One region of the Streptomyces sp. NPDC059008 genome, then DNA from elsewhere that is predicted to be linked to it. Evidence: riboswitches for the same ligand, from Rfam matches in the RefSeq annotation. Region 1 holds a riboswitch; each other region holds the start of a gene.
What was found. Region 1 has a riboswitch for thiamine pyrophosphate ahead of thiO (glycine oxidase ThiO). Riboswitches for the same ligand answer to the same signal wherever they lie in the genome.
Positions count from the first base shown of each region.

Region 2: linked by a shared signal. The riboswitch ahead of ACFWZH_RS21820 (thiamine ABC transporter substrate binding subunit) and the one ahead of thiO (glycine oxidase ThiO) in region 1 are both predicted to bind thiamine pyrophosphate.
Region 3: linked by a shared signal. The riboswitch ahead of thiC (phosphomethylpyrimidine synthase ThiC) and the one ahead of thiO (glycine oxidase ThiO) in region 1 are both predicted to bind thiamine pyrophosphate.

Region 1 covers NZ_JBHYJC010000054.1:2,001-12,422, reverse strand. The annotation lists gene ACFWZH_RS34850 (hypothetical protein) at 1-952, opposite strand, end outside; gene metF (methylenetetrahydrofolate reductase [NAD(P)H]) at 989-1,906, opposite strand; gene thiE (thiamine phosphate synthase) at 2,129-2,776, opposite strand; gene ACFWZH_RS34835 (Rv2175c family DNA-binding protein) at 2,886-3,251, opposite strand; gene ACFWZH_RS34830 (NAD(P)/FAD-dependent oxidoreductase) at 3,434-4,675, opposite strand; TPP riboswitch at 4,900-5,012, shown strand; gene thiO (glycine oxidase ThiO) at 5,010-6,248, shown strand; gene thiS (sulfur carrier protein ThiS) at 6,245-6,460, shown strand; gene ACFWZH_RS34815 (thiazole synthase) at 6,572-7,312, shown strand; gene pknB (Stk1 family PASTA domain-containing Ser/Thr kinase) at 7,740-9,713, shown strand; gene ACFWZH_RS34805 (deoxyribonuclease IV) at 9,765-10,422, shown strand, end outside.
Region 2 covers NZ_JBHYJC010000018.1:39,749-50,170, reverse strand. The annotation lists gene rpsB (30S ribosomal protein S2) at 1-17, shown strand, start outside; gene tsf (translation elongation factor Ts) at 122-958, shown strand; gene pyrH (UMP kinase) at 1,121-1,891, shown strand; gene frr (ribosome recycling factor) at 2,068-2,625, shown strand; gene ACFWZH_RS21855 (phosphatidate cytidylyltransferase) at 2,625-3,800, shown strand; gene ACFWZH_RS21850 (hypothetical protein) at 4,043-4,366, opposite strand; gene ACFWZH_RS21845 (hypothetical protein) at 4,363-4,590, opposite strand; gene ACFWZH_RS21840 (TetR/AcrR family transcriptional regulator) at 4,660-5,283, shown strand; gene ACFWZH_RS21835 (hypothetical protein) at 5,583-5,762, shown strand; gene ACFWZH_RS21830 (hypothetical protein) at 5,911-6,327, opposite strand; gene rlmN (23S rRNA (adenine(2503)-C(2))-methyltransferase RlmN) at 6,581-7,687, shown strand; TPP riboswitch at 7,721-7,841, shown strand; gene ACFWZH_RS21820 (thiamine ABC transporter substrate binding subunit) at 7,946-9,049, shown strand; gene ACFWZH_RS21815 (ABC transporter permease) at 9,088-10,422, shown strand, end outside.
Region 3 covers NZ_JBHYJC010000001.1:381,306-391,727, forward strand. The annotation lists gene ACFWZH_RS01755 (DUF5326 family protein) at 1-134, shown strand, start outside; gene ACFWZH_RS01760 (IclR family transcriptional regulator) at 508-1,278, shown strand; gene ACFWZH_RS01765 (SsgA family sporulation/cell division regulator) at 1,383-1,805, shown strand; gene ACFWZH_RS01770 (YibE/F family protein) at 1,908-3,317, opposite strand; TPP riboswitch at 3,365-3,521, shown strand; gene thiC (phosphomethylpyrimidine synthase ThiC) at 3,515-5,302, shown strand; gene ACFWZH_RS01780 (ArsI/CadI family heavy metal resistance metalloenzyme) at 5,391-5,828, opposite strand; gene ACFWZH_RS01785 (ArsR/SmtB family transcription factor) at 5,908-6,309, shown strand; gene arsB (ACR3 family arsenite efflux transporter) at 6,306-7,418, shown strand; gene ACFWZH_RS01795 (arsenate reductase ArsC) at 7,411-7,818, shown strand; gene ACFWZH_RS01800 (hypothetical protein) at 7,935-8,825, opposite strand; gene ACFWZH_RS01805 (metallophosphoesterase) at 9,051-10,112, opposite strand.

The DNA of each region.
Region 1 (10,422 bases):
GCTCGTAGGGGTCGTAGGAGCCGCCGGAGTACTGCTGGGCGCCGGTGTAGGGGTCGGAGTAGGGCGCCTGGCCCTGGCCCGAGCCGTCTCCGTAGGCCGCGTAGGGGTCGGCGTAGGCGTCCTGGCCGGCCGCGGTCTGACCGTAACCGCCGCCGTACGCATAGCCGTTGCCGTCGTTGTTCCCGCTGTCGGCGGTGGTGCCGTAGGCGTCGTAGCCGCTGTAGCCGGGCTGCGGGGTGCGGGCGTCGGGGCTGTAGATGCCGTACTGGCCGGTCTCGTCGGGCATCGGCTGCGGGGCGTAGACGGTGCCGGCGTCGGCCCGCGCGTAGTCGCCCTGTCCGTCGTACTGCTGGGCGCCGTAGGACGGGCCGTCGTAGGACGGCGCGGGGAAGGCCTGCGTGGCGAAGACGCTCTGGTCCTGCGGGTCCTGGTAGGGGTCCTGGCCGCGGTAGCCGCCGTCGGCCGGGTAGCCGTCGGCCTGGTAGTCGTACGAGCCCTGCCCGGCGTAGGTGTCCTGGCTCTGGAAGCCGCCCGTGCTCCGGAATCCGCCGGTGCTCTCGAAGGTGTCCGGGCCGCCGTCGGCGCCCCCGCCGGGGCCGTCGGTGGGCGTCGCGGCCTCCAAGTCGGAGATCTGCAGGGTCGGTTCGGCGGCGGGGGCACCCGCCGCACGGCCCCGACGGCGACGGCTGGCGCCGGGCTTGCCGCCCAGCGCCCAGCCGGTGGTGAAGCCGCGCTTGAAGGAGAGCGTCACATTGACCTGGCCGACGGCGAACGCGCCCAGGCCCACCCCGATCACGATCACCGAGGGGATGATCACGCCCACGACCACGCCGAGGAAGCCGGTGAAGGCGAGCAGCCGCCAGCGCAGCCGGGCCTTGTACTGGAGCAGTACCTCACCCAGCAGCCACAGGGCGACCAGGCCGAACGCGATATAGAGGACCGTCCAGCCCATATACGCCCTACTTCCGCCGTTGGCCGGCCACCGTGATCAGGACTGCTGGTGCAGCCCCAGATTCTCGTAGATTTCCAGGGTCGCCGTGGAGTGGTTCAGGGTAATGAAGTGCAACCCGGGAACGCCCTCGGCCATCAAGCGCGCACACAGATCCGTCGCGTACTCGATCCCGATGGAGCGTACCGCCGCCGGGTCGTCCTTGACGGCGAGGATGCGCTCGGCCAGCTCGGGCGGGAATGCGGCATTGCTGAGCTGGGCGAACCGCTCGATCTGGCGGACGTTCGTGACCGGCATGATCTCCGGAATGATGGGCGTCGAGCAACCCGCCGCGGCGACCCGGTCGCGCAGCCGGAGGTAGTCCTCAGGGTAGAAGAACATCTGGGTGATGGCGAAGTCCGCGCCGGCCCGGCACTTGTCGACGAAGTGGGCGACATCGGTGTCCCAGTCCGTCGAGCGCGGGTGCATCTCGGGGAAGGCGGCGACGCCGACACAGAAGTCGCCGGACTCCTTGATCAGCCGGACCAGGTCGGCGGCGTAGGCGAGGCCGTCGGGGTGCCTGACCCACTCCCCCATCGGGTCGCCGGGCGGGTCGCCGCGCAGCGCGAGCATATTGCGGATCCCGGCGTCGGCGTACTGGCCGATGATGTTGCGGAGGTCCGCCGTCGAGTGGTTGACCGCGGTCAGATGGGCGACCGGGGTGAGGGTGGTGTCGGTGGCGATGCGCTCGGTGGCGCGCACCGTTCCGTCACGGGAGGTGCCGCCGGCGCCGTATGTCACCGAGACGAACGTCGGGGCGACGGCCTCGATCCGACGAATGGCGTTCCACAGGGTCCGCTCACCCTTCTCGGTCTTCGGGGCGGCGAACTCGAACGAGTATGACTGCTTGCCGGAAGCCAGCAGTTCGCGCACGGTGCGTGCGCGATCAGTCCTGGTGGAAGCTGTACCTAGGGCCATACCGGCAGGTTAACCACGGGCCGGGCACACACCAACCGTCATCGACGTTTTGCCTGGTTGGTCGGCTTCGTGTCCACTGATTGGACATTTTCCGGCCGCCTGGGCGTCCGATTCCCGCCCCCGTCGCCCCTCGCGCCCCGGCTCTCCGGAGCACGAGCGGGGGTGTCTCCCGGGCCCGGCCACGACGACCCGTCGGACCCCGCCATGACCCGTCGGACAGGCCTAGTCCCAGCCGCGGACGCGCTTGGCCAGCGCTGCGGCCGCCGCGCCCGGGTCGTCGGCCTCCGTGATGGCGCGGACCACCACGACCCGGCGGGCGCCCGCCCGGAGCACCTCGTCCAGATTGCCGGCGTCGATCCCGCCGATCGCGAACCAGGGGCGCTGCGGAGCGCGCGCCGCGGTGTAGCGGACCAGGTCGAGGCCGGGGGCGTGGCGGCCCGGCTTCGTGGGCGTCGGCCAGCACGGGCCCGTGCAGAAGTAGTCCACGCCGGGCTCGGCGATCGCGGCGTCCACCTCGGCCTCGGCATGGGTGGAGCGGCCTATGAGGATGTCCGCGCCGAGGACGGCGCGGGCGGCCGGGACCGGCAGATCGCCCTGCCCGAGATGCAGCACATCGCTGCCGATCGCATGGGCGACGTCCGCGCGGTCGTTGACCGCGAGCAGCTTTCCGTGCCGGCGGCAGGCGTCCGCGAAGACCTCCAGATGGCGGAGCTCCTCGCCGGCCTCCATGCCCTTGTCGCGCAGCTGGACGATGTCGACGCCGGAGGCGAGCACCGCGTCCAGGAACCGGGGGAGGTCGCCCTGGGCCCTGCGGGCGTCCGTGCAGAGGTAGAGCCGGGCGTCGGACAGGGCCTGTCGTGCGGTGGTCATCGGGCGGCTTCCCCCCAGGTCGGGGGTGTACGGGCCGGACCTTCCGGACCGTACACCCCGTAGTTGTGGTTACGGATGCTGGTGCGGTTGCTGACGAGCGCCGGGCGCGTCAGACGGCGAGCGCCTGGGCCCGGCGCTTCACCTCCGTGCCGCGATTCTCGCGCAGCGCCTGCGCCGGGGTTCCGGGGAGGGTCTCATCCGCGGTGAACAGCCACTCCAGCATCTCCTCGTCGGTGAAGCCGTCGTCCTTGAGGAGCGTGAGCGTGCCGACGAGGCCCTTGACCACCTTGTCGTCCTTGATGAAATCGGCGGGTACCTGCAGCACCCTGTTCTCGCCGCGGCGCACCGCGATCAGCTGGCCCTCCTTGACCAGCTGCCGGACACGGGTCACCTCGACGCCGAGCTTTTCGGCGATGTCGGGGAGGGTGAGCCAGGCGGGGACGAGTCCATCGATGTTTGCGTCAATCTCGGTCACAGGACAAGCCTGCCACCTCGCACTGACAGTCGGTAGCCGGGCATCGCCATCAGGGGCCTCCGGCACACCGGAGGGTGACGACACGCCTGTCGACACGGCCGTCGGCACACCTGCCGACGGACAGGTCCGGCGCGCCTCCACGCCCGCCGCGCCCGCCCGGCAGTCCGGCACCCGGGTCCGCCCTACTGCACCGCGGCCTTCAGCGGCACGGCGGCGTTCGCGGCCCGGTCCCGGTCGAGGGTCACACCCCGCTCGATGAGCTTGCGCCCCTGGGCGAGGTCCCTCGGCCGCCCCACGGCCAGCAACGCGACGAGCCGTCCGCCCCGCAGCCAGATCACCGACCAGGCGGCCTGGGCCGGGTCACCGCGCCAGACCAGCTCGTCGGCGTCCCCGTGATGGCCCGCGTACTGCACGAACCGGCCGAACTGCTCGGACCAGAAGTACGGGACGGGGTCGTAGACCATCCCCTCCGCCTCCCCGCGGGCGATGTTCTCGGCGACCGTACGGGGGCCCTGGAGGGCGTTGTCCCAGTGGTGGATCAGCAGACGGCTGCCGTAACGGGCGGACGGGAAGGAGGCGCAGTCGCCGACCGCGTACACATCGGGCACGGAGGTGCGCAGCCGGTCGTCGGCCAGCACCGAGCCGTCCTCGGAGGACACCTCGACGCCCGAGCCGGCCAGCCAGGCGGTGGCGGGCCGGGCCCCGATCCCGACGACCACGGCGTCGGCGGGCAGCGTGGCGCCGTCCTCGAGGGTGACCAGGCCGGCGGTGACGGCCGCGACCCGGGCGCCGGTACGCAGCTCGGCGCCGGCGTCCGCGTACCAGCCGGCCATATGGGCGGCGACCTCGGCGGGCAGTGCCCCGGCCAGTGGGCGGTCGGCGGCCTCGACGACGGTGACCGCGCAGCCCGCCTCGCGCGCCGCGGTGGCGAACTCGGCGCCGATCCAGCCCGCCCCGACGACCACGATCTCGTGCTGGGCGGCGAGCACCGGGCGCAGCCGCTCGGCGTCGTCGAGGGTGCGCAGCAGGTGGACGCCGGGCAGGCCCTCGCTCCCGGGCAGCGTGATCGGGGCGGCGCCGGTCGCGATCACCGCGTAGTCGTAGGAGACCGGGCCCCGGACCGTCTCGACCCGGTGGGCGTCCGGCACCAGGGCGGTGACCCGGCGGTCGAGGTGGAGCTCGATGTCGAGCGCGGCGAAGTCCACGTCGAAGGCGGAGCCGTCCGCCTTGCCCAGCAGCACCGCCTTGGACAGCGGGGGGCGGTCGTAGGGCTGGTGGGGCTCGTCACCGAGCAGCGTGATCGCGCCGCGCCACCCCTGTTCACGCAGGGCGACCGCGGTCTGCACGCCCGCGATTCCGGCGCCGACGATCACGACGCGCGGCGGGTGGCCGGGAGACTGGGAGGATGTGCTCTGCTCGCTCACCCGATCACTCTAGGACGGTGTGCGACGCCGCTCGCAGCACCGCGCGACGAGATCTCTGACACAGCGTCATGACCGCGCTCCAGGGGCCCGTGCCCCGCCCCGCGGGCTCCGGGGACGGCACGGCCACGCACGCGCCACCGGTGCCGCTCCCCCGACAGCCGCGGCCCCCGTGTACGCCGACCGTTCCCTTACCCCGGCTCGCGCCCCGTATTAGGGTGACGGCTACACGCACTCGCGGGAGCCCGGACGCACCGGGCTGAGAGGGAGGCTGGCCGGCCTCCGACCGTACGAACCTGATCCGGGTCATGCCGGCGAAGGGAGGGGCTGGACGCCCATGCATCCATCTGCCACACCATCGAAACCAGTCACCGGGCACCCTGATGTGCTCGTCATCGGGGGCGGCGTCATCGGCCTGGTCACCGCCTGGCGGGCGGCCGGCCGCGGGCTGACCGTCACGGTGGCCGACCCGGCGCCCGGTGGCGGCGCGGCCCGCGTCGCGGCCGGAATGCTGGCCGCGGTCACCGAGCTCCACTACGGCGAGCAGACCCTGCTGGCCCTCAATCTCGACTCGGCGCGGCGCTACCCGCGGTTCACCGAGGAGCTGGAGGAGGCGGCCGGGACGTCGATCGGCTACCGGCGGTGCGGCACCCTGGCCGTCGCGCTGGACGCCGACGACCGCGCCCACCTGCGCGAACTGCACGCCCTGCAGATCCGCTCGGGCCTGGACTCACAGTGGCTCACGGGCCGCGAGTGCCGCCGCCTGGAGCCGATGCTGGCCCCCGGCGTACGCGGCGGCCTGCGGGTCGACGGCGACCACCAGGTCGACCCGCGGCGGCTGGCGAGCGCCCTGCTGGTGGCCTGCGAACGGGCCGGGGTGGTCCTCCACCGGAGCCGGGTCGAGCGGCTGACCTTCGACGGCGGCCGCGCCTCGGGCGCCGAACTCGCCGACGGCACACGGCTGTCGGCCGGGCAGACCGTGCTCGCGGCGGGCAGCCACATCGGTCGCCTGACCGGCGTCCCCGACGAGGTGCTGCCGCCCGTCCGGCCGGTCAAGGGACAGGTGCTGCGGCTGCGGCTGCCGGACGTGCCCGCCGGGTCCCCGGCCTTCCTGTCGCGCACCGTACGGGCGGTCGTGCGCGGCAACCCCCTCTACCTGGTGCCGCGGGAGAACGGCGAGCTGGTCGTCGGCGCCACCATGGAGGAGCTGGGCTGGGACACCACCGTCACCGCGGGCGGGGTCTACGAGCTGCTGCGGGACGCCCACGAGCTGGTCCCCGGCATCACCGAGCTGCCGCTGGTGGAGACCAGCGCCGGGCTGCGCCCCACCTCCCCCGACAACGCGCCGCTCCTCGGGCCGACCGCTCTGCCCGGCCTCCACCTGGCCACCGGGCACTTCCGCAACGGGGTCCTGCTGACGCCGGTCACCGGTGACGTGATGGCCGAGGTGCTGGCCACCGGGAACGTCCCCGACGAGGCCCTTCCCTTCACCCCCGCGCGCTTCTCCCGTGGCGGGACCCTCACCGCCGCCCCGGGGGCCGCGCGCGCCCGCTTCCTGGAGGAGCAGCCCGTATGAGCAGCGCCAGTGTTTCCGTGTCGGTCAACGGCGAGGCCCGCGAGATCCCCGGCGGACTCACCCTCGACCGGCTCGTCGCGACCCTGTCCGCGGCGCCCACCGGGGTGGCCGCGGCGCTCAACGAAGTCGTGGTGCCGCGCACCCAGTGGCCCACCACCCCGCTCGCCGAAGGTGACCGCGTCGAGGTGCTCACCGCGGTCCAGGGAGGCTGATCCGCAGACATGACCGATACCGAGGTGTCCCGAGGGGCGGCCCCCGCCCCGTCCGCCGCCGGCCCCGACCCCCTCACCATCGCCGGCACCACCTTCCGGTCCCGCCTGATCATGGGGACCGGCGGGGTGCCCAGCCTCGACGTCCTGGAGCGCGCGCTGCTCGCCTCCGGTACAGAGCTGACGACGGTCGCCATGCGGCGGCTGGACCCGACCGTGCAGGGCTCGGTGCTGTCCGTGCTGGAACGGCACCGGATCCGGGTGCTGCCCAATACGGCGGGCTGCTTCACCGCGGGCGAGGCGGTGCTCACCGCCCGGCTCGCCCGGGAGGCGCTCGGTACCGACTGGGTCAAGCTGGAGGTCGTCGCCGACGAGCGCACCCTGCTGCCCGACCCGATCGAGCTGCTGGACGCCGCCGAGACCCTGGTGGACGACGGTTTCACCGTGCTGCCCTATACGAACGACGATCCGGTCCTGGCCCGCAAACTGGAGGACGTGGGCTGCGCCGCGATCATGCCGCTGGGCTCGCCGATCGGCTCCGGCCTGGGCATCCGCAACCCGCACAACTTCCAGCTGATCACCGAACGCGCCGGCGTCCCGGTGATCCTTGACGCCGGCGCGGGCACCGCCTCGGATGCCGCCCTCGCCATGGAGCTGGGCTGCGCGGCGGTGATGCTGGCCTCCGCGGTGACCCGCGCCCAGGAGCCGGAGCTGATGGCCGAGGCGATGCGCCACGCGGTGGCCTCGGGCCGGCTGGCCTACAGGGCGGGCCGGATCCCGCGCCGGCACTTCGCACTGGCGTCCTCCCCTACGGGGGGCGTGGCGGAACTGGATCCGGAACGACCGGCGTTTTAGCCCCTCCGCTGCCTGTCCGCTGCGCTTGGCTGGCTTCCCACGTTGTCGGCTTTCCCGCCGTGGGGGTTTTCGCCGTTGCGCCTGCGGCGGGCGGTTGTGTGTCGGGTGCGGTGACAGCCCTACGGACTCCGTCCTACGGTCTGTCCCCTCCCGTGGGTGGGTGGAAAGAGCGGTCGGTGGGGGCGAGCCCCGTCCGTCGACTACCGGCACACGAGGGCATACGGGGACCCCCACCGGTCTCCTCTCCCCCACCCACGGGAGGGGGCGGACCGCAGGACGGAGTCCGGAGGGCCGCACCCGCTGCCGAAAACGCCCCGCGCAGCGGCACCCAGCCCGCCGCAGGCGAAAACAAGCGAAACCACCACGGCGGGAAAGCCGACAACGTGGGAAGCAAGCCAAGCGCAGCGGACCCGTAGACTCGTCTGCCGTGGATACGACGCTCCAAGACCCGCTCGTGGGCCAGCTGCTCGACGGCCGCTACCGCGTCCAGGCACGCATCGCCGCCGGCGGTATGGCCACGGTCTACAAGGCGGTGGACACCCGCCTCGACCGGGTGCTCGCGCTGAAGGTGATGCATCCGAGCCTCGCCGCCGACGGAGCGTTCGTGGAGCGCTTCATCCGTGAGGCGAAGTCGGTGGCCCGGCTGTCGCACCCGAATGTGGTGGGCGTCTTCGACCAGGGCACCGACGGTACGTACGTCTATCTGGCCATGGAGTACGTCGCCGGCTGCACCCTGCGCGATGTGCTGCGCGAGCGCGGCGCCCTGCAGCCGCGGGCCGCGCTGGACATCCTGGAGCCCATGCTGGCCGCCCTGGGGGCCGCGCATCGCGCCGGGCTGGTGCACCGCGACATGAAGCCGGAGAACGTCCTGATCGGCGACGACGGCCGGGTCAAGGTCGCCGACTTCGGTCTGGTGCGGGCGGTGGACACCAACACCACCGCCTCGACGGGGTCGCTCCTGGGGACCGTGTCGTATCTGGCGCCCGAGCAGCTGGAGCACGGCACCGCGGACGCCCGGGTCGACGTCTACGCCTGCGGCGTGGTGCTCTACGAGATGCTGACCGGCGGCAAGCCGCACACCGGCGGCTCGGTGGCGCAGGTGCTCTACCAGCATCTGCACGAGGACGTACTGCCGCCGTCCGAGCTGGTCCCCGGGCTCGCCCCGCGGCTGGACGAGCTGGTCGCGCTGGCCTGCGCCCGCGATCCGCAGCAGCGGGCGCAGGACGCGGTGGCGCTGCTGTCGCAGGCGCGGGAGACCCGGGCGGGGCTGACCGACGAGCAGCTGGACGTCGTTCCGCCGCAGGCCAAGGAGGTGCCCGAGGGCGGCGCCGGGGCGGGCGACGGTACGGAGCGTACGGACGTGCTGCCGCGGCCCGGCGGTGTGCAGCTGCCGCCCGGGACGGACCAGGCCCAGTTGAACCGCACCAGCCGCCTGGAGGTGCCGCCGGCGGAGCAGACGACCAGGCTGCGGCCGGTGCCGGCCGCCCCTGCGGCGCCCGGCGGCGGGCTGATGCAGCGGCGGCGGCTCGTCACCGTCATCGCGGCCGTGCTGCTGCTCCTCGGGGTCGGCACCGGCGTCTGGTACATCAACTCGGGCCAGTTCACCACCGTCCCCGCGGTGCTGGACATGCCGCAGGACAAGGCCGTCGAGACGCTGCGGGACGCGGGGCTGGGGGTCAAGGTCGTCCGCGGCTTCAGCTCCAACGTGGAGCGCGGCCATGTCATGAAGACGGACCCGGCGAACGGCAAGCAGATCCGCGGCACGGGCACGGTCACGATCACCGTCTCCCGCGGACCGGAGATCGTCACGATCCCGGATCTGTCGGGGACCCCGGTCGCGGACGCCAAGCGCAAGCTGCGCGACCTCGGTCTGATCCCGAGCACCGTGACCCGTGACTTCGACAAGGACGTCGCCCCGGGGTCGGTGATCCGCACGGACCCGGCCGCGGGCACCAAGCGGCGGCCCGACACGGCGGTGGCGCTGACCGTCAGCCGGGGCGCCCAGGTCGATGTGCCCGGTGTGATCGGCAGCGACCGCGCGGAGGCCGAGGCCACGCTGCGCGCGGCGGGCCTGCGGGTGCGCATCGCCGAGGAGCGGGTGTTCTCCCCGCAGGACAAGGGGGCCGTCGCCCGGCAGACGCCGAATCCGGGCGAACCGCTCGGCAAGGGCGAGACGGTCACCCTCACGCTCTCCAAGGGCCCCGAGATGATCGCCGTCCCGGATGTCACCGGCATGAGCGAGGCGGACGCCAAGAAGGAGCTGACCTCACACGGCTTCCGGGTCGAGGTGAAGAAGCCGTTCCTGTTCCCGCAGGACGAGGTCGACACCCAGTCCGTCGAGCCCGGCGAGAAGGCTCCGAAGGGCGGCACGATCACCATCAAGCTGAAGGGTGCGCTGTAGCGGCGGGGATCCGCGGCCGGGCGGCCGCGGGGCACCTGGCACCCTGGGAGGGTGAGCCAATCCCCCTCCCCCGAGGGCGCCGAGCAGCGCGCCCGTGCCCGTAATCCGGTCGGCGGCCATGTGCCGGTGGCCGGCGGCCTGGCCAAGACCGGCATTCCGTACGCCCGTGAGATGGGTGACGAGGTCGTGCAGGTCTTCGTGGCCAATCCGCGCGGCTGGGCGACGCTGCCCGGCAGTCCCGAACAGGACGAGGCGTTCCGTGCGGCCTGCGCGCTGCAGGGGATGCCGGTGTACGTGCATGCGCCGTATCTGATCAACTTCGGTTCGCACACCGAGGCGACGGTCGAGCGGTCCGTGGCGTCGCTGCGCCATTCGCTGCGCCGCGGCCGGGAGATCGGCGCGCTGGGCGTGGTCGTGCACACCGGCTCGGCGACCGGCGGGCGGCCCCGCGAGGCGGCGATGGCGCAGGTCAGGGAGCGGATGCGGCCGTTGCTCGACGAGCTGACGCACCCCGACGACCCGTGGCTGCTGTTGGAGCCCACGGCGGGGCAGGGCGCCTCGCTGTGCTCCCGGGCCGAGGACCTCGGGCCGTACTTCGACGCGCTGGACCGGCACCCGAAGCTGGGCGTCTGCCTGGACACCTGCCATGCCTTCGCGGCCGGGCACGACATGGCGGCGCCGGGCGGGATGAAGGCGCTGCTGGACGAGC
Region 2 (10,422 bases), on a different contig from region 1:
ACGCCGAGCAGGCCTGACTCCGGACCGGATGATGACGGCGGGGGAGGGCGCCACAAGCGCCGCCCCCGCCGTTCACCCGTAGATCTTTCGATTCGAGACTTCGAGAAGAGATTCACAGACCATGGCGAACTACACCGCCGCCGACGTCAAGAAGCTCCGTGAGCTCACCGGCGCAGGCATGATGGACTGCAAGAAGGCCCTGGACGAGGCCGAGGGCAACGTCGACAAGGCCGTCGAGGCGCTGCGCATCAAGGGCCAGAAGGGCGTCGCCAAGCGCGAGGGCCGCTCCGCCGAGAACGGCGCCGTGGTCTCCCTGATCGCCGGCGACAACACCTCCGGCGTCATCGTCGAGCTGAAGTGCGAGACGGACTTCGTCGCCAAGGGCGAGAAGTTCCAGGCCGTCGCCAACCAGATCGCCGAGCACGTCGCCAAGACCGCTCCGGCCGACGTCGAGGCCCTGCTCGCCTCCGAGATCGAGGCCGGCAAGACCGTCCAGGCGTTCGTCGACGAGGCCAACGCCAACCTGGGCGAGAAGATCGTCCTGGACCGCTTCGCGCAGTTCACCGACGGCTACGTGACGGCGTACATGCACCGCACCATGCCCGACCTGCCGCCGCAGATCGGTGTCCTCGTCGAGCTCGACAAGGAGAACGCCGAGGTCGCCAAGGGCGTCGCGCAGCACATCGCCGCGTTCGCCCCGAAGTACCTCGCCAAGGACGACGTCCCGGCCGAGGTCGTCGAGGCCGAGCGCCGCGTCGCCGAGGAGACCACTCGCGCGGAGGGCAAGCCCGAGGCTGCCCTGCCGAAGATCGTCGAGGGTCGCCTCAACGGCTTCTTCAAGGACGCGACGCTGCTCGGCCAGCCGTACGCGCTCGACAACAAGAAGTCCGTCGAGAAGGTCCTCCAGGAGGCCGGTGTCACCCTGAAGCGCTTCTCGCGCATCAAGGTCGGCATCTGAGCCTGCCGCGAAGGCAGCGAATGACCTACGACCCCGCTAGGGTCGTACGCAGTCGGCCGCTCAACGGCCGACCGCAGATGTGACGAGGAGGCCATTGCCGCAGAGGGATCTGGACCAGACCCACGGCAATGGCCTTCTTCGTATGTGCACGAGGAGAGCTCAATGAATCACGGTGCCGACGGCGCGCACACAGACCATGCCGGTAACGGTGGCAGGCGACGCTTCCTGCTGAAGCTGTCGGGCGAGGCGTTCGCCGGCGGCGGCGGGCTGGGCGTCGACCCCGATATCGTGCACGCGATGGCCCGCGAGATCGCCGCCGTGGTACGCGACGGCTACGAGATCGCCATCGTGATCGGCGGCGGCAACTTCTTCCGCGGCGCCGAACTCCAGCAGCGCGGCATGGACCGGGCCCGCTCCGACTACATGGGCATGCTGGGCACGGTCATGAACTGTCTGGCCCTCCAGGACTTCCTGGAGAAGGAGGGCATCGACTCCCGCGTCCAGACGGCCATCACCATGGGCCAGGTTGCGGAGCCGTACATTCCGCTGCGCGCGGTGCGCCACCTGGAGAAGGGCCGGGTCGTCATCTTCGGCGCCGGTATGGGCATGCCGTACTTCTCCACCGACACCACCGCCGCCCAGCGCGCCCTGGAGATCGACGCCGAGGCCATGCTGATGGGCAAGAACGGGGTCGACGGGGTCTACGACTCCGACCCCAAGAAGAACCCGGACGCGGTCAAGTTCGACGCCCTCGAATACGGTGAGGTCATCACCCGCGACCTGAAGGTCGCCGATGCCACGGCCATCACGCTGTGCCGGGACAACAAACTCCCGATCCTCGTGTTCGAGCTGCTCGCCGAGGGCAACATCGCGCGCGCGGTGAAGGGTGAGAAGATCGGCACGCTCGTCAGCGATCAGGACACCCGGGCCTGACGGCCCCAACTGCCGCGATTCCGTACGGGCATCGGCCCGTACGGGCGGCAACTCCCGGCCGGGGCACAACCCTCGGTACGGGGATGGACAACCGCCTGCCGGTCGGACACCGTGCAGGAGAAGACGCGCGGCAGGGGCGAGGCTCTGCTTCTTACCGAAAAGACCAGGAGCAAGTGGTGATCGAAGAGATCCTCCTCGAGGCCGAGGAGAAGATGGAGAAGGCCGTCGTGGTCGCCAAGGAGGACTTCGCCGCGATCCGCACGGGGCGTGCGCACCCGGCGATGTTCAACAAGATCGTGGCGGACTACTACGGTGCGATGACGCCGATCAACCAGCTGGCGTCGTTCTCGGTTCCCGAGCCGCGGATGGCCGTGGTCACCCCGTTCGACAAGAGCGCGCTGCGCAACATCGAGCAGGCCATCCGCGACTCCGACCTCGGTGTCAACCCGAGCAACGACGGCAGCATCATCCGGGTGACCTTCCCGGAGCTGACCGAGGAGCGCCGCAAGGAGTTCATCAAGGTCGCCAAGAACAAGGGCGAGGACGCGAAGATCTCGATCCGCAGCGTCCGCCGCAAGTCCAAGGAAGCCCTCGACAAGCTCGTCAAGGACAAGGAGAGCGGCGAGGACGAGGTGCGCCGCGCCGAGAAGGAGCTCGACGACACCACCGCGAAGTACGTCGCGCAGGTGGACGAGCTGCTCAAGCACAAGGAATCCGAGCTCCTCGAGGTCTGATGAACGAGTCATCCTGGGGGGCCCCGCCCGGCGCCGGTCGATGGGGACCGCCCGACAACGGACCGGCCTCCTCGCTTCGCGGGGTGGCGCCCCCCGTCTCGGCGGGTCCCGTGCACGACTGGGGCAACGCGGCGCAGACTCGGCCCATGCCCATCGTGCCCGAGCCAGGCGGCCACCAGGACGACGACCGGGAACAACGGGACATCCGGGATAACCGGGATCACCCGGACGACCGGGGGGCTGCTCGACGGAGCGGCCCCCTGTTCCGCGACGAAAAGCCGCAGGAGCCCATGCCCACTGCTTTCCCCGATTCCTCCGGGTCCGACCGCTCGCCGGACTCGGAGCGGCCGAAGAAGAAGAGCGCGGGCCGCAATCTGCGTGCCGCGATAGGGGTCGGCGTCGGCCTCGGCGCGGTGATCCTCGCTTCGCTCTTCGTCTACAAGCCCGTCTTCATCGGCGTGATCGCGATCGCCGTCGTGGTGGGGCTGTGGGAGCTGACCTCGCGGCTGGCGGAGCGCAAGGACATCAAGGTGCCGCTGGTGCCGCTCGCGGTCGGTGGCACCGCCATGGTGGTCGCCGGATACGTCCGCGGCGCCGAGGGCGCGTGGGTGGCGATGGCGCTCACCGCGCTGGCCGTCCTGGTGTGGCGCATGACCGAGGCGCCGGAGAACTACCTGCGGGACGTCACCGCCGGCGTGTTCGCGGCGATCTATGTGCCCTTCCTCGCGACGTTCGTGGCGCTGATGCTCGCCGCCGAGGCCGACGGACCGCAGCGGGTGCTGACGTTCCTGCTGCTGACGGTCGTCAGCGACACCGGTGCCTACGCGGTCGGCTGGCGGTTCGGCAAGCGCAAGCTCGCACCCCGGATCAGCCCCGGCAAGACCCGTGAGGGGCTCGTCGGCGCTGTGCTCTTCGCGATGGTGGCCGGCGCGCTGTGCATGGAGTTCCTCATCCAGCACGGCGCCTGGTGGCAGGGCCTGCTGCTCGGCCTCGCGGTCGCGGCCAGCGCCACCCTCGGCGACCTCGGCGAATCCATGATCAAGCGGGACCTGGGCATCAAGGACATGGGCACCCTGCTCCCCGGCCACGGCGGCATCATGGACCGTCTCGACTCGCTGCTGCCGACCGCCCCGGTCGTCTGGCTGCTGTTCGTGGTCTTCGTGGGGTCGGGCTGAGCCCGACACCCCGGGCCATCTGGCCCCGCAGGTGACGCCAAAGCCCCCTGCCAGCGGATTTCCGCTGGTGGGGGGCTTTTGGCTGCTCGGTGATGTACGGATCGGGGATCGCCGGGCGACGGCGGGCGGCCGCCTCGGGCGCCGGGCTCGGTCAGGCCGAACATCATGACTCCCGGCCCCGTCAGTCCGTCGCTCATGGCTCCTGGCCCGTCAGCCCGTCAGCCCGTCAGCCCGTCAGCCCGTCAGCCCGTCGGCCCGTCGCTCGTGACCCCTGCCCCGTTCAGCCCGTCCCCGTCCCCCATGGCTCCTGGCCCGGCCAGTCCGCTCCTCACGGCTCCTGGCGCCCCGCACCACCCCGGCTTGCTTCCTGCCGCACGGTCGTCCGTCCCCCGCGGCCCGGCGTTCCGCCGTCCCGCGTCGTCCACGCCACGACCCGCTCGCCGCCAGATCACCGTCATCCCGGCCGCCAGGACGATCAGGGCCACGATGACGATGAGGGCCTTGGCCGCGTAGTCCAGCAGCAGATGGTGGGCGAGGTCGGACGCGTCGACGGCGAGGCCGTTCACCGTCGGCCGTCCCGCTGCCGGGTACGGGTGGGGCCGTCCTCCAGGCGGCGGAGGGTGGCTCGCAGCGCCGCGCGCAGGGCGGGGTCCGCGTACCGGCGGGCCTGATCGAGCCTGCCCCTGCGCTTCAGTGCCACGGCCACGGCGAAGACCACCAGGGTCAGCACCACCAGGCCACCCGCGATGACGCCGAACCTGATCAGCATGAGGTCGAGATGCCGCTCCACGAGTCCTCCCGTTTTTGTATCACGCCTGTGATAAAAAACAATGTATCACGGCTGTGATACAAAGGCCCCATGCCGAAGGTCGTGGATCCGGACGCCCGCCGCCGCGAGGTCGTCGCCGCCCTGTACCGAGTCGTCGTACGGGACGGCCTGCAGCGCACCTCGCTGCGCGCCGTCGCCGACGAGGCCGCACTCAACATCGGCTCGCTGCGCCACTACTTCGGCAGCCAGCAGGAGCTGATGGACTTCGCGATGCAGTCGATGCTCGACGCCCTCTCCGAACGGCTGCTCCAGCACGTCGAGCGCATCGGAGACCTCAGCCGGTACCCGCGCGCCGAACGGCTCCACCTGGTGACCGACCTCCTGGCCGAACTGCTGCCGCTCGACGAACGCCGCCGCGCGGAGGTCACCGTCTTCCTCGACTTCAACGCCGCGGCCCGCACCCATCCGGCCTTCCAGGACCTCGCGCACCAGGCCGCCGCCGGCACCAGAAAGCTGACGCACCGCGTCCTGACCCGGCTCGACGAGTCCGGCACCCTGCGCCCCGGATGCGACCTCGACATCGAGACCGAGCGCCTGGCATCCCTCCTGGACGGCCTCTCCCTCAGCGCCGTGCACCACCCCGGCATCCTCGACGGGCAGCGATGCCGCCGCGTACTGGCCGCTCACCTGGAGGATCTGTCGCGCACCGCCTGACTGGGCCGATCCACGGCAGATGGCCCGCTGGATCGCGACTGGGGCGGAGCGGCCGAGCAAAGCGGTGGAGACTTTCCAGGCATGGATTGCTGTTGCCAGTGAGGCCCCAGAGTTCAGGGATGCCGTTGCTTCTGTCGCCACGGAGCAGAATGCGCGAGAGCGAGTGATGGGGCTCCTTCAGGGCCTCATGGCGCAAGCGGGAACGCACTTCGCTGTGGGGATCAGCCCGGGCACCCGTGTCGCTGTACTGAGGACAGCTGCCGAGCGGATCCGCAGTTGGGACGAGAATGGAAGGTCAGATGGCTGACGAGCTCGTGCAGGACTGGGATGACGAGGCTGAGTATCACGCGGCAGTCGGCCGTTCCTGGCTCATGATCGTCGTCGCGCTGGTGTGCGTCGGGGTGGTGATCGGTGTCGCGCTCGTTGGCGTGTTCGGAGTCTTCGGGGTGTCCGAGGTGTTGTCGATCATCTCCGGCTGACATCTGTGGCTGCCATCAACAGTGCCGGACTCCGGGAGACCCGAGCGGTTCACCAGTGGCCCCGGGGCCGTACGGCACACAGACCCCGGCAGGTGGCCGGGTGAACTTGCGAGGCAGTGGTCGCCCGCCATCCCGGCCGCGGCCGACCTCATACCCGGGCGGTGAGGGTCAGGAACGACCGTCGCTCGATGAAGCGGTGAAAGGCCGGCTGTACCTCACCGTTCACGAGATCGGTGCCGCACATATAGAGCTCGGGTCGGTTGGAGAGCAGCTCGAAGTCCCGCATGGCGTCCTCGAAGCGGCACAGCACCCCTGGCTCCGTAGCCGAGTCGATGACGAGGACATGGGCGTGCAAGGCCAAGGGCGTCTGACGGGCCCAATGCACAACCTCGTCGTCCGAGATGCCGTCCAGCGCCAGCGAGCGGTGCGGCAGGTTCCGCCAGTCGATCCCGCTGCCTGCCCACGGGAGCGCGCTGAGGTACGCATCGAACTGGGCCGATAGGAGCACGGTCTGCGGGGCCGCATCATGCTCGTGGAGCCAGGGGGCCATCTGATCTATGCGCATCCTCAAGAGGCTAGGTCAGCTGATTCGTACCGCACGTTGCCTTTCGTGCCGGGCCCCAGTGGGATGCCAGACTCGTATAGGGGCGGACGCGCAGCCGTCGTGCGGCAGGGTCGCAGTCGCTGGAACAGGGAGCCGCTGGGCCGTCCCTGGGCCTGCGAGGTGGGCCGACGATGACGGATGACGACGGAGGGTGACCGTCCCCACCCCGCCGTCACCTGGGGCGCCTCAGATGATCTGCGACACTGGACCCACCATGCCTGCACCCGGAGAACTCACTTTCGTCGCGCCGCGCGGGGCCAAGAAGCCCCCTCGGCACCTTGCCGATCTCACCCCCGTCGAGCGCCGTGAAGCGGTGGCCGCGATCGGCGAGAAGCCGTTTCGCGCCAAGCAGCTGTCGCAGCACTACTTCGCCCGTTACGCGCACGACCCGGCGCAGTGGACCGACATCCCGGCGGCGGCGCGCGAGAAGCTGGCGAGCGAGCTGCTGCCGGACCTGATGAACGTCGTACGGCACATCTCGTGCGACAACGACACCACCCGCAAGACCCTGTGGAAGCTGCACGACGGCACGCTCGTCGAGTCGGTGCTGATGCGCTACCCGGACCGGGTCACCATGTGCATCTCCTCGCAGGCCGGCTGCGGAATGAACTGCCCGTTCTGCGCCACGGGCCAGGCGGGGCTGGACCGCAACCTGTCCACCGCCGAGATCGTGCACCAGATCGTGGACGGGATGCGCGCGCTGCGCGACGGCGAGGTGCCGGGCGGACCGGCGCGGCTGTCCAACATCGTCTTCATGGGGATGGGCGAACCGCTCGCCAACTACAACCGGGTGGTCGGCGCCATCCGGCGGCTGACCGACCCCGAGCCGGACGGCCTGGGCCTGTCCCAGCGCGGGATCACGGTCTCCACGGTCGGCCTGGTCCCGGCGATGCTGCGGTTCGCCGACGAGGGCTTCAAGTGCCGGCTCGCGGTGTCGCTGCACGCGCCGGACGACGAGCTGCGCGACACCCTCGTCCCCGTCAACACGCGCTGGAAGGTGCGTGAGGTGCTGGACGCGGCCTGGGAGTACGCGGAGAAGTCCGGGCGGCGCATCTCGATCGAATACGCCCTGATCCGGGACATCAACGACCAGGCATGGCGCGGTGACCTGCTGGGACGGCTGCTCAAGGGCAAGCGGGTCCATGTGAACCTGATTCCGCTGAACCCGACGCCCGGCTCGAAGTGGACCGCCTCGCGCCCTGAGGACGAGCGGGCGTTCGTCCAGGCCATCGAGGCGCACGGCGTGCCGGTGACCGTCCGCGACACCCGCGGTCAGGAGATCGACGGGGCCTGCGGGCAGCTCGCCGCCTCGGAGCGCTGAGCGCCCGCTGGTACGGTGTCGTCGAACAAATGCACATTCCGACAGGGGAGCGCCACAGCGCTGAGAGTGCGGAAGCGTCGTAGTCCTACGGTGCCCGCAGACCCTTGAACCTCGCCCGGGTCATTCCGGGTAGGAAGTTCGGTCGTCACTCATGCTGTTGCGCCCTGCCCGGATGTCCTTCGCGCGCGTCTTCGGACGCCGTGAGCTGCGGACACCGGGCGGGGCCGCGTCTCTTCCTGGCCAGCCAGGAGGAAATCAGTGAGAACCACCAGCAGGATCACCGCGAGCGCCCTCACCGCCGCGCTCGGCATGACCGCGCTCGCCGCATGCGGCACCTCGGGCGGCGACGCGGACGCCAAGACCGTCACGCTCGTCAGCCACGACTCCTTCCCCAAGCCGCTGCTCAAGGCCTTCGAGAAGGAGAGCGGCTACAAGGTCACGCTCCTCAAGAGCGGAGACGCCGGCAAGGCCGTCAACCAGGCGATCCTCTCCAAGGACAACCCCCAGGGCGATGTGTTCTTCGGCATCGACAACACCCTGCTCTCACGCGGCCTGAACGAGGACCTCTTCAGCCCGTACCAGGCCAAGGGGCTGGACAGCGTCCCGGCCGCGCTGCAGCTCGACAAGGGCAGGCACCGCGTCACCCCGCTCGACTACGGCGACATCTGCGTCAACTACGACCGGGCCTACTTCGACCGGCACAAGATCGCGCCGCCGAAGACCTTCGACGATCTGATCAAGCCCCGGTACAAGGGGCTGCTCGTCACGGAGAACGCCGCGACCTCCTCCCCGGGGCTCGCCTTCCAGCTCGCCACCGTCGCCACCTACGGCGATGGGGGCACCTCCCGCTCGAGCGAAGCCGAGAGTGGGGGAGGCTGGCAGGACTACTGGAAGAAGCTCAAGGCCAACGGCGTCGAGGTCGTCGACGGCTGGGAGCAGGCCTACAACGAGCGGTTCTCGGGCTCCGGGGCCGGCAAGGGCAAGGGCGACAAGCCGCTGGTGGTCTCCTACGCCTCCAGCCCGCCCGTCGAGGTGCTCGGCAAGAAGCCGGCGCCCGAGCAGGCCCCGACCGGCGTCGCGACCGGCACCTGCTTCCGCCAGATCGAGTTCGGCGGCCTCCTGAAGGGCGCGAAGAACGAGAAGGGCGGCAAGGCGCTGCTGGACTTCCTGCTGAGCAAGAAGTTCCAGGAGGACGTGCCGCTGCAGATGTTCGTCAACCCGGCGCGCAAGGACGCCAAGCTGCCGGAGCTGTTCACCACCTACGGCGCGAAGATCGACAAGCCGGCGACGCTGGCCCCGAAGGACATCGCCGAGAACCGCGAACAGTGGATCAAGCAGTGGTCCTCGCTCGTCCTGAAGTAGCCGGCGCCCGCAGCAGACGGCCCGCACGGGGAACGGCGGTGCGGCTCGGCCTGATGGCCGTGCCGCTCGCCTTCTTCGCGCTGTTCTTCGCCTACCCGGTCGTGGCGATCGTCGGGCGCGGACTCAAGGACGGCGGGCAGTGGCAACTGAGCCGGTTCGGCGCCGTGCTGAGCGACCCGGATGTCGTGCACGTGCTGTGGTTCACCCTCTGGCAGGCGGCCGCCTCGACCGGGCTGACGCTGCTGATCGCGCTGCCCGGCGCCTATGTCTTCGCGCGCTTCGACTTCCCCGGCAAACAGCTGCTGCGGGCGGTGGTGGCGGTGCCGTTCGTGCTGCCGACCGTCGTCGTCGGCTCGGCCTTCCTGGCGCTGGTCGGGCGCGGCGGGCTGCTCGACGACCTGTGGGGGCTGCGCCTGGACACCTCGGTCTGGGCGATTCTGCTGGCGCACGTCTTCTTCAACTACGCCGTGGTCGTACGGACCGTCGGCGGACTGTGGGGGCAGCTCGACCCGCGCCAGGAGGAGGCGGCGCGGGTACTGGGCGCCGGACGGTTCGCGGCCTGGCGGCGGGTGACGCTGCCCGCACTGGGACCGGCCGTCGCGGCCGCCGCCCTGATGGTCTTCCTGTTCACCTTCACCTCCTTCGGGGTGGTGCAGATTCTCGGCGGCCCCACCTTCTCGACGCTGGAAGTGGAGATCTACCGGCAGACCGCCGACTTCCTGGACCTGCCGACGGCCGCCGTCCTCACCATGATCCAGTTCGTTGCGGTGCTCGGCGTGCTGGCGCTGCACGCCTGGACCGTGCGCCGCAGGGAGTCCGCCCTCCGGCTCGTCGCCGCCTCGCAGACCGCGCAGCGGCCACGCGGCCGCGGCCAGTGGGCGCTGCTGTGGGCGACACTCCTGATCATCGCCGTCCTGCTGATCACCCCGCTGGTCGTGCTCGTGGAGCGGTCGTTCGCCGGGCCGGACGGCTACGGAGCGGTCTTCTACGAGTCGCTGCGCTCCTCCGGGGCCGGTGACGGCACCTTCGTCGTCGCCCCCCTGGAAGCCCTGTGGAACTCCCTCGCCTACGGGGCGGCCGCCACCGTCATCGCGCTGGTGGTGGGCGGGCTGGCGGCCGCCGCTCTGACCCTCCCCGGATCGAGCCGGGGCCCGTCCGGGCGGATCCCCCTGGCCGGCAGGTTCGTCCGCGGATTCGACGCACTGCTGATGCTGCCCCTCGGCGTCTCCGCGGTCACCGTCGGCTTCGGATTCCTGATCACCCTCGACGAACCACCACTGGACCTGCGCACCTCCTGGTGGCTGGTCCCGCTCGCCCAGGCACTGGTGGGGGTGCCGTTCGTGGTCCGCACCATGCTGCCCGTCCTACGGGCC
Region 3 (10,422 bases), on a different contig from region 1:
TCGCCTCGGCGCTCGGGTTCCTGATCGGCGTGCTGTTCAAGCTCCTCATCGCGGCGGCCCTCATCGCCGGAGTCGTCTACCTCGTCCGCAGGTTCAACGGTTCGTCGTCGTCCTCGTCGAAGAGCGACTGGTAAGCCACACCCTCCGTCCGGACGACTGCGTCCGGACGACCCCGCCCGTGCCGACGCGCCACCCGGCGCGCACCGCCCAACTCCGTTCAACAGCGGCCCCGCAGGTCGGATGTCGGCCCGCCCCTGCCTCCGCACGCCAACTAGTGCGCCAGGTGGGTTAACTCCCCCGGCTTTCGGCTTACTGCTCCGATCGGCGGAGTTAGAGTGCGGATCGCAGGCGTCTTCCGGATGGTGACGTTCCGGAAAATACCGGGTGAGGCGAGGCCGGGCCGGCGTCATCGCGGAAGCCTGGGAGACGCGCGCGGTCGTGGGAGCGGGTCCCGCGACCGGGGCCCCCGTGCCCCACGGCGAGCCGATCTGGGGGTTGGCGTTGGCAATGGTGAACGGCGAATCCACCTCACACCCCACCTTGATCGGTTCGGTGCAGCGAGCGCTCCGGCTGCTGGAAGCGGTGAGCGAGCACGCCGATGGGGCGCCGGCCAAACAACTCGCCAGAGAAACCGGGCTGCCGCTGCCGACGACCTACCACCTGTTGCGGACCCTGACCTACGAGGGCTATCTGCAGCGCGAGAACGGCGTCTTCGTCATCGGTGCGGCGGCGGAGGCCATCGGCAAGGCCGGGGCCAGGCGCCGGCAGCGGGCCCAGATCTCCGAGGCGCTGGCCGTGGCGGGCCGGAAGCTGGGCGCCGCCGTCTACTTCGCCGTCTACCGGGAGGGTGAAGTGGAGGTCGTGGCGGTCGCGGACAACCCGGATCGGCCGCCGGTGGAGGAATGGGTTGATTTTCGTACCACCGCTCACGCTCATGCGATCGGGCAGTGTCTGCTCGCGCAGCTTGACGAGGCATCGAGGAAGGAGCATCTGTCGCGGCATCCCCTGCAGTCGATAACGCCCTTTTCCCTGCGATCTGAGGACGATTTGCTGCGCCGTTTGGATACGGTGCGTCGCGGTCAGGCCGCCTTCGAGCGACAGGAATATGCCCTGGGCACGGTGTGTTCGGCCATCCCCATCCAGGTTGGTGCGGCCGCGGCGACGTTGGCGGTGTCACTTCCCGCCAACGAACTGCACCGATTGCGGTCCGTTACGGATCGACTACGAAAAATGGCGGAGGCGACACTAACGACACTCGCCTTCTCTATCAGTATCTGAAAACTCACTCCTTGTGATCTGCCAGCACGTGGCCGACGATGGCGGCAATAGGGCTACGGGGGATGTTTCCCGGCCATCTCCGATCAAGTGCGGGGCAGTGGTTGATGACCGACACAGTTCAGGCAGAAGTGATCATGAGCTTCGTCGTCTCCGAGGAGCTCGCGTTCCGGATTCCGGTGGAGCTGGACTTCGACAGCGCCGATCCCTACGCCGTCCGCCTCACCTTCGACCTGCCCGGTGATGCGCCCGTCACCTGGGCCTTCGGGCGTGAGCTGCTGCTGGACGGCTTGAGCCGGCCGTCCGGTGAGGGTGATGTGCGGATCGAACCGGCCTCGCCCGAGCATCTCAGCGATGTCTTCATCAGCCTCCAAGTAGGCGCCGAGCGCGCCCTGTTCCGGGTGAGCGCGGCGCCGCTGGTCGCCTTCCTGGACCGTACGGACCGGCTCGTGCCGCTCGGCAAGGAAGAGGTCTGCGACACGTTGGAGGCCGTGCTGGACCGGATCCTCACGGAGGCGCCCGCCGGCTGACCCCGGCCCGAACGCCCCGTCCACACCGGCGCCACACGGGTCCGCCGGTCACTTCACATGCCGCGCGCCCCTCCGGGCCCCGTGCGCGGCATGCCCGTACCGCTACCGCTTGCGTCGCCTGCCATGCCCTCCACGCCGTCCCGACCGGCCGCGCGACGCATCGTCGGCGCCCCTTGCCCCCGCACTCCCTGCCCCCGGGTCCGCTGTCCCCTGTGCGCGACGTGTGCCGTCGTTCCTGCGGTCCGCCGAGACGACGAGCGCCGCCAGAAGCGTCGTCAGCGGCACCGAGGCGACCAGGCCGATGCTGCCGACCAGCGTGCGCACGATCTCCTCCGCCACGACCTCGCTCGTGGTGACCGTACCGACGCTGCTCTGTGCGATCGAGAACAGCAAAAGCAACGGCAGCGCGGCACCCGCGTAGGCCAGGACAAGGGTGTTGACGACGGACGCGATGTGGTCGCGGCCGATCCGCATCGCCGCGCCGTAGAGCTTGCGCCAGCCCGCCGTCGGGTCCGCCTCCTTCAGCTCCCACACCGCGGCGGTCTGGGTCACCGTCACATCGTCGAGCACACCCAACGACCCGATGATGATCCCCGCCAGGAGCAGTCCGCGGATCTCGATGTTCGGGTAGAGCCCGTGCACCAGCCCGGTCGTGTCGTCCGTATTGCCCGTCAGCAGCGCCCAGCCGATGAAGACCGAACCGAGCAGTGCGATCAGCAGGAGCGAGGCGAGGGTGCCGAGTACCGCCACGGAGGTACGGGCCGTCAGCCCATGGCACAGGTAGAGGGCGATCAGCATGATCGCCGAGCCCCCCACCACGGCCACCACCAGCGGATTGGAGCCCTGCAGGATCGCCGGGAGGATGAACAGCGTCAGGACGACGAAGCTGGCCGCCAGTGCGACCAGCGCGAGCACCCCGCGCAGCCGGCCGACGACCACGACGGCGATGGCGAAGATGCCTGCCAGCACCCACATCGGAAGAGACCGGTCGACATCGGTGACCGAGTACTGCAGTTCCCTGGGTGCCTTGGGGGAGTACGACACCACCACCTCCTGCCCGGTGGTGTAGTGCCGCAGCGCGTCCGGCGTCACCACCGTCTGGAAGGTGCGCCCGGCGTTCTCGCCCGTGGTGACCTTGATGGTCGCCTGCTGGCAGGGCTTGTCCGGTGCCGCTCCCCCGGCCGGCGGTTGCCCCGTCGGTGACGGAGGCTGAGGCTGCTGCTCGGCATGGACATCCGCGCAGTTCACCTCAGCCACCTTCACCACTCTGGCCTGCTCGGTGGGTTGGTCGAAGCCGACACCGGATGGTTTGTGCCCCGGTGCGCCGCCCGGCCAGAGCACGACCAGGCCGACCGCGACCGCGGTGGCGAACGGGATCAGCACCGCCGCGATGACCTTGCGCAGATGCCGCGAGACGGGCGCGGCAGGGCCGTGGCCGTGACCGTGCGAGTGCGCGGCGGGGTGGGGGTGGGATTCGTGAGAGCTCACCCACAGATCATTGCAACAACTCATGGGGCCCCCTGTTCACCCCGCTACGTCGGCCGCTACCGTGGTGCCACCTTTGCAATCGCGGGAGCTCGGAGCACCGGGCTGAGAGGGCGCTGACCTTCGTCCCAGTGATGTTTCACGTGAAACGTCGATGGACGGAAGCCGCTGTGTCGACCGCCGAACCTGTTACCGGGTAATGCCGGCGTAGGGAGTTGGGTCTCATGACTCTGCAGGATGCACGCACGCCCAAAAACGAAAACGGTGCCGGCAGCGAGCCGCAGATCGGCTGGCACAAGGGCTATGTCTCCGGATCGCGCCCGGATCTTCGGGTCCCGGTCCGGAGGGTGCACCTCACCAACGGCAAGCACGTGACGCTCTACGACACGTCCGGGCCGTACACCGACCCCAACATCGAAACCGATGTCCGTCGTGGTCTCGCGCCGCTGCGGGAGAACTGGATCATCGCTCGCGGCGACACCGAGGAGTACGCGGGCCGCCCCATGCGGCCGGAGGACGACGGCCTCAAGCACACCTCACCGCGCGGTGGCCTCAAGAACCTGGACGCGGTCTTCCCCGGCCGTCCGCGCCAGCCCCGCCGTGGCCGCAACGGCGCCGCCGTCACCCAGCTCGCATACGCCCGGCGCGGCGAGATCACCGCGGAGATGGAGTACGTCGCCCTCCGCGAGAACGTCACGCCCGAGTTCGTACGAGACGAGATCGCGGCCGGCCGCGCCGTGCTGCCGTCCAACGTCAACCACCCGGAGATCGAGCCGATGATCATCGGCAAGAACTTCCTGGTGAAGGTGAACGCCAACATCGGTAACTCGGCGGTCACCTCCTCCATCGAGGAGGAGGTGGAGAAGATGACCTGGGCGACCCGCTGGGGCGCCGACACGGTCATGGATCTGTCCACCGGACGCAACATCCACACCACCCGCGAGTGGGTGCTGCGCAACTCCCCCGTCCCGATCGGCACCGTCCCCCTGTACCAGGCGCTGGAGAAGGTCGACGGCAAGGCCGAGGAGCTGACCTGGGAGATCTACAAGGACACCGTGATCGAACAGGCCGAGCAGGGCGTCGACTACATGACGGTGCACGCCGGTGTGCTGCTCCGCTACGTCCCGCTCACGGCCCGCCGCAAGACCGGCATCGTCTCCCGAGGCGGCTCGATCATGGCCGCCTGGTGCCTCGCGCACCATCAGGAGTCGTTCCTGTACACGCACTTCGAGGAGCTCTGCGAGATCCTCGCCTCGTACGACGTCACCTACTCGCTCGGTGACGGACTGCGCCCCGGCTCCATCGCGGACGCCAACGACGAGGCGCAGTTCGCCGAGCTGCGGACGCTCGGCGAGCTGAACACCATCGCCAAGCGGCACGGCGTGCAGACCATGATCGAGGGCCCGGGCCATGTCCCGATGCACAAGATCAAGGAGAACATCGACCTCCAGCAGGAGATCTGCGAAGAGGCACCGTTCTACACGCTGGGCCCGCTGACCACCGACATCGCGCCTGCCTACGACCACATCACCTCCGGCATCGGCGCGGCGATGATCGCCTGGTGGGGCACCGCCATGCTCTGCTACGTCACGCCCAAGGAGCACCTGGGCCTGCCCGACCGCGACGACGTCAAGACCGGCGTCATCACGTACAAGATCGCGGCCCATGCGGCGGACCTGGCCAAGGGCCACCCGGGAGCCCAGGAATGGGATGACGCGCTCTCCGACGCCCGCTTCGAGTTCCGCTGGGAGGACCAGTTCAACCTGGCCCTCGACCCGGACACGGCACGCGCGTTCCACGACGCGACACTGCCCGCGGAGCCGGCGAAGACGGCCCACTTCTGCTCGATGTGCGGCCCGAAGTTCTGCTCGATGAAGATCAGTAGGAGCATCACCGAGCAGTTCGGCGGCGACGCGGACGCGACGCCGGAGGAGATCGAGGCGGGGATGCTGGAGAAGTCCAAGGAGTTCGCGGCCGCGGGCAACCGTGTGTATCTGCCGCTGGCGGACTGAATTCCGCGCCTGAGAGTAACGGCGGAGGCCCAGATGGGGCCCCGCCGTTACGGAGCGATCAACCAGCCGGCGGAGCAGATGTGTTGGCTCAACCCGCCCCGTGTTGGCCGCTGCCGCAGCAGGCATCCCCCTCAAGCGCGGGCGACTCGCCCATCTGCTCGGTGTCGGCCTTGACGACGTAGACCTCCCAGGGTTCCTTGCCGGGCCCGTGGACCCAGACCTTGTCCTGGAGGGCGTAGCAGCAGGAGGTGTCGTTCTCTGTGAACGTCGCCAGTCCGGCTTCCGTGAGACGGTCGGTGGCGGCGGTGACCTGTTCGGTGGAGGTGACTTCGATGCCGAGGTGGTCCAGGCGGGTCTGCTGGTCGGCGTCGCCCTCGATCAGGACGAGCTTGAGCGGCGGTTCGGCGAGGGCGAAGTTGGCGTACCCCGGGCGGCGCTTGGCCGGCTCGACGCCGAAGAGCCTGGCGTAGAACTCCACCGAGGCGTCGAGGTCGGAAACGCTGAGGGCGAGCTGAACGCGGGACATTACGGCCTCCTCGTCACGTTGTATTGATGTCTCTCGATGCAAGCTTGCGCCGTGGATCGAAGTTCGTCAACATAGACGCATGTCGAATCAAAAGCTTGAGGTGCTCGGTCAGACCCAGGAGTGCTGCCCCGGGCTGCTGACCGCGCCGCTGGACGAGGATCAGGCCGGCGAGCTGGCGAAGGTCTTCAAGGCCCTCGGGGATCCGGTGCGGCTGCGACTGCTGTCGATGATCGCCTCCCGGGCCGGCGGCGAGGTGTGCGTGTGTGATCTGACGCCGGCCTTCGACCTGTCCCAGCCGACGATCTCCCACCACCTCAAGCTCTTGAAGCAGGCCGGGCTGATCGACTCCGAACGTCGCGGGACATGGGTGTACTACCGGCTGCTTCCCGAGATGACCGACCGGTTGGCCGGCATCCTCACCCGCCCCGCCGGCCGGCCCCTCACTCCGTCCGCCGAGGCGCCCGCGGAGGCCGCCTCATGACCACGCGGAACAGCGCTGCGGGGCCGGTCGCGGCCCGACTGTCGTTCCTTGACCGCTTCCTGGCCGCATGGATCCTGCTGGCCATGGCCGCCGGCCTGGTCCTGGGCCGTGCGGTGCCGGGCCTGGGGGACGCCCTGGCGAAGGTGACCGTCACCGGCGTCTCCCTGCCGATCGCGCTGGGCCTGCTGGTGATGATGTATCCGGTGCTGGCCAAGGTCCGCTATGACCGCCTGGACAGCGTCACCCGGGACCGCCGCCTGCTGATCCCCTCCCTGTTGATCAACTGGATCGCCGGCCCCGCCGTGATGTTCGCGCTCGCCTGGCTCTTCCTGCCCGACCTGCCGGAGTACCGGACCGGGTTGATCATCGTGGGGCTGGCCCGGTGCATCGCCATGGTCATCATCTGGAACGACCTGGCCTGCGGCGACCGCGAGGCCGCCGCCGTCCTCGTGGCCCTGAACTCGGTCTTCCAGGTCCTCGCGTTCAGCCTGCTGGGCTGGTTCTACCTCTCCGTCCTGCCCGGCTGGCTCGGCCTGCAACAGACCGGGCTGAACGTCGGCGTGTGGGAGATCGCCCGCAGTGTGCTGATCTTCCTCGGCATCCCCCTGGCCGCCGGGTTCCTCACCCGCCGCCTGGGGGAGAAGACCAAGGGCCGCACCTGGTACGAGACGAAGCTGATCCCCCGCATCGGCCCCTTCGCGCTCTACGGACTGCTGTTCACCATCGTCGTGCTCTTCGCCCTCCAGGGGGACGCGATCACCTCCCGCCCGCTGGACGTCGCACGCATCGCACTGCCGCTGCTGGTGTACTTCGCGCTCATGTGGGCCGGTTCCATGGCCCTGGGCAAGGCCGTCGGCCTGAACTACCCGAGGGCGACGACCCTGGCGTTCACCGCGGCCGGCAACAACTTCGAACTCGCCATCGCCGTCGCCATCGCGACCTTCGGCGCAACGTCCGGCCAGGCCCTGGCCGGTGTCGTCGGCCCTCTCATCGAGGTGCCGGTACTGATCGGCCTGGTCTACGTCGCCCTGGCCGCCCGCCGCCTCTTCCCCGACACCCCTGCCCCGGCCGCCGTGCCGGCCGGCCACCAGGAGCACGTCCATGACTGACCCCCGCAAGCCATCGGTGCTGTTCGTGTGCGTCCACAACGCCGGACGCTCGCAGATGGCCGCTGCCTTCCTCGCCGACCTCGCCCAGGGCAAGGTGGAGGTCCGCTCGGCCGGTTCGGCCCCCGCCGACACCGTCAACCCGGCCGTCGTCCAGGCGATGGCCGAGGTCGGCATCGATATCTCGGCCGAGACGCCGAAAGTGCTGACCGCCGAGACGGTGCGGGCATCCGACGTGGTGATCACCATGGGCTGCGGTGACGCCTGCCCGGTCTTCCCCGGCAAGAGGTATCTCGACTGGAAGTTGGAGGACCCGGCAGGCCGGGGTGTGGCCGCCGTCCGCCCGATCCGCGACGAGATCCGGGCCCGCGTCCGGGAGCTGCTGAGCGACCTCACTGACTGAGCGACGCCGACGGACCTCGGGCTCGCCGGCGGATCGGGCCTTGCGATGCCCGAGCGACGGCGGACGTGGCCGGTGTGCCGGGCATCGCAGGCCCACGGAGATCGGAGAGACCCGCCCTAGTCCGGCGTGTGATCCGGCCTCCCGTAATCCGGGCTGGTGAAGTCCGGGCTGGAGTAGCGGGGGCGGGAGCCCGACGAGCCGCTGTCGGGGCTGGTGAATTCGGGGCGGGTGTAGCCGAGGGTGGGGATGCGGCTCTCGGGAGCGGTGGTGCGGCGCGGGACGTAGCGGACCGGGTCGTCGTCGGGGGCGGCCGCCGGATCGGCCAGCGCTTCACGGAGGAAGGGCAGCACTCCGCGCTCCAGGAGGGCGCTCCGCCAGGCTTCGCGGGCGTCGTCCAGCGCCTCGCCCAGCTCGTCGGCTCTGGTGGACCGGGCGGACGGGCCGTTGCGCAGCGCCGTGACGAGCAGGCAGCCCATCGCGACGAGGGTCCCGGCGGCGGCCAGCGCGGCGAAGATCCAGCCGACGCTGATCAGCGGCTCCGCGAGGGACTTGTCGGGGCTGATGGTGCGCAGGACGTAGCCGATGAGGAGGAAGAGGACCGCGGCGATGCCCGCGAGGACCGGGGCGAGGACGGTGATCATCGCGGCCAGCCCGGCACCGGTGGTTTCGGCCTCGCCCATGGCCGTGGCGGTGGCCAGTCCCAGCCCCCCGTCGGCGGCCTCACCCAGCTCCTCGCCGCTCAGACCGGCGCCGGACGTTGCGGGCGCCGGCGCGCGCAACTCGGCGCGGAGCTGCACATAGCGCTGGTATTCGGCCGTTGCGCAGGCGGCGATGGCGGTGGTCGCGCTGAGCGCCATCGTGCGCAACTGCTCGGTGCTCAGGTGCTTTCCCGCGGCGGCGGTGGGGTCGTCCGGGCGGTATTCGGCGGTACGCAGCGCCTCATCGAGGATCCGCGTGAATTCCGCGCGATCCTCGTTCAGCAGGTGCGGAGCGCTGTTCATGTGCATCCCCCGATGCTCCGTAGGGCCGTACGGCCGGCGTTGGCCGGGCAGTGGGCGGAAACGGAGGAGAGCCTGCTACGGATAGCCCGATGGTAGAGCGACTCCGGCATGGGGTGACAGAGAGTTTGCGGAAATTGAGTAATGCCACGACCGGATTCCGTCTGTGCCGCCCCCCGATTCCGACCCGGCCGACCAGCCGCCAGGCTTGACGTACACCTGCCCCCGGAACGCTCAGCCAGTCAGCGGAAGTTGAACGACCAGCAGCTTTCCGGCCATCGTGATGCCGCCGTCCATGGCGATGGCCAGACCGTCGGCGTAGACGTGCGGACCGTCGACGGCGATGCCGTCGCCCTCGCTGTCCTCCGTGCCGACCTCGCCCAGCAGATACGGGATCGGGCTGTGGCCGTGGACGACGCGGTCCCCGCCGTAGGCGTCCAGCAGCTCGCGTACGGCCTGCGAGCCGGACTCGTCGCGGAAGGCGAAGCGCTTGGTGAACTTGCGGAACAGGTCCCAGACTTCGTCGGCGTCGCTGCGGGTGAGCACGTCGTGGACGTTGTCGTTGACGGCCTCGATGGAGTCGCCGTAGTCGAGGTAGGCGGTGGTGTCGGAGTGCACGAGCAGATGCCCGTCCTCCTCCATCACGGCGTCCAGCCGGGCCATCCACTGGAGGTGGTGGTCCTGCAGCCGGTCCATATCGGTCTTCTGGCCGCCGTTCAGGAGCCAGGCCGCCTGGAAGGAGGCGGTGCCGGCACCGGACTGCACGGGGGTGTCGCCGAACCGCTTGGCGCCCAGCAGCAGGAGCTCGTGGTTGCCCATCAGGGCCTTGCAGTAGCCGCCGGCCGCCGCGGCCTGGGCGGAGAGCTGCATGACCAGGTCGATCACGCCGATGCCGTCCGGGCCGCGGTCGGTGAAGTCGCCGAGGAACCAGAGCCGGGCGTTGCCGGCCGCCCAGTTGCCGTCGGCGTCGATCAGGCCCTCGGCGGCCAGCGCCTCGCGCAGCTCGTCGTAGTAGCCGTGCACATCGCCGACGACGTACAGCGGGCCCATGCCCTCGGGCGCGTCGGCCTCGTCGGCCGTCTCGGGCGCCGGGACGACGGCCGGGCGGTCGATGAGGGTGTCGGTGCGGCCCGGGGTGATGACCGGCAGATCGCGCGCGGTCGGGGTGTACTCCTCGGGCAGCTCGACCGGCTGGGCCGCGGGCGGCACCACGGGGGGCGCGGCCGGGGGGCCGGCGGGCAGATGGAGCGGCGGACCGGCGGGCGGGACGGGCGGGACGGGCGATCCGGCGGACATGCCGGAGGGCATTCCGGGCAACGGAGCGGACTCCGGAGTTTGTCCCCCCATGGTCCACACCATGGGTCCCTGACTGGCCCCCTGAGTCATCGACCCCTCCACCGTTGCGCCGCCGTGCACCTCTCGGACCTTTGCCTGGTCGACGGCGGTCCGCGGTGTCGTCCGCCCATCATAGGAACGCCGATCGCGGGTTGTGACGCACCCGGGGGTGGTCAATCCGGCGGAGCCCGCCGTTCACGGCTGATTTCTCCCGTGATCGCCCAGTTTTTTCCTGACCGAAGAGGCGACCGGTATTGGCCGGAACGCCCGC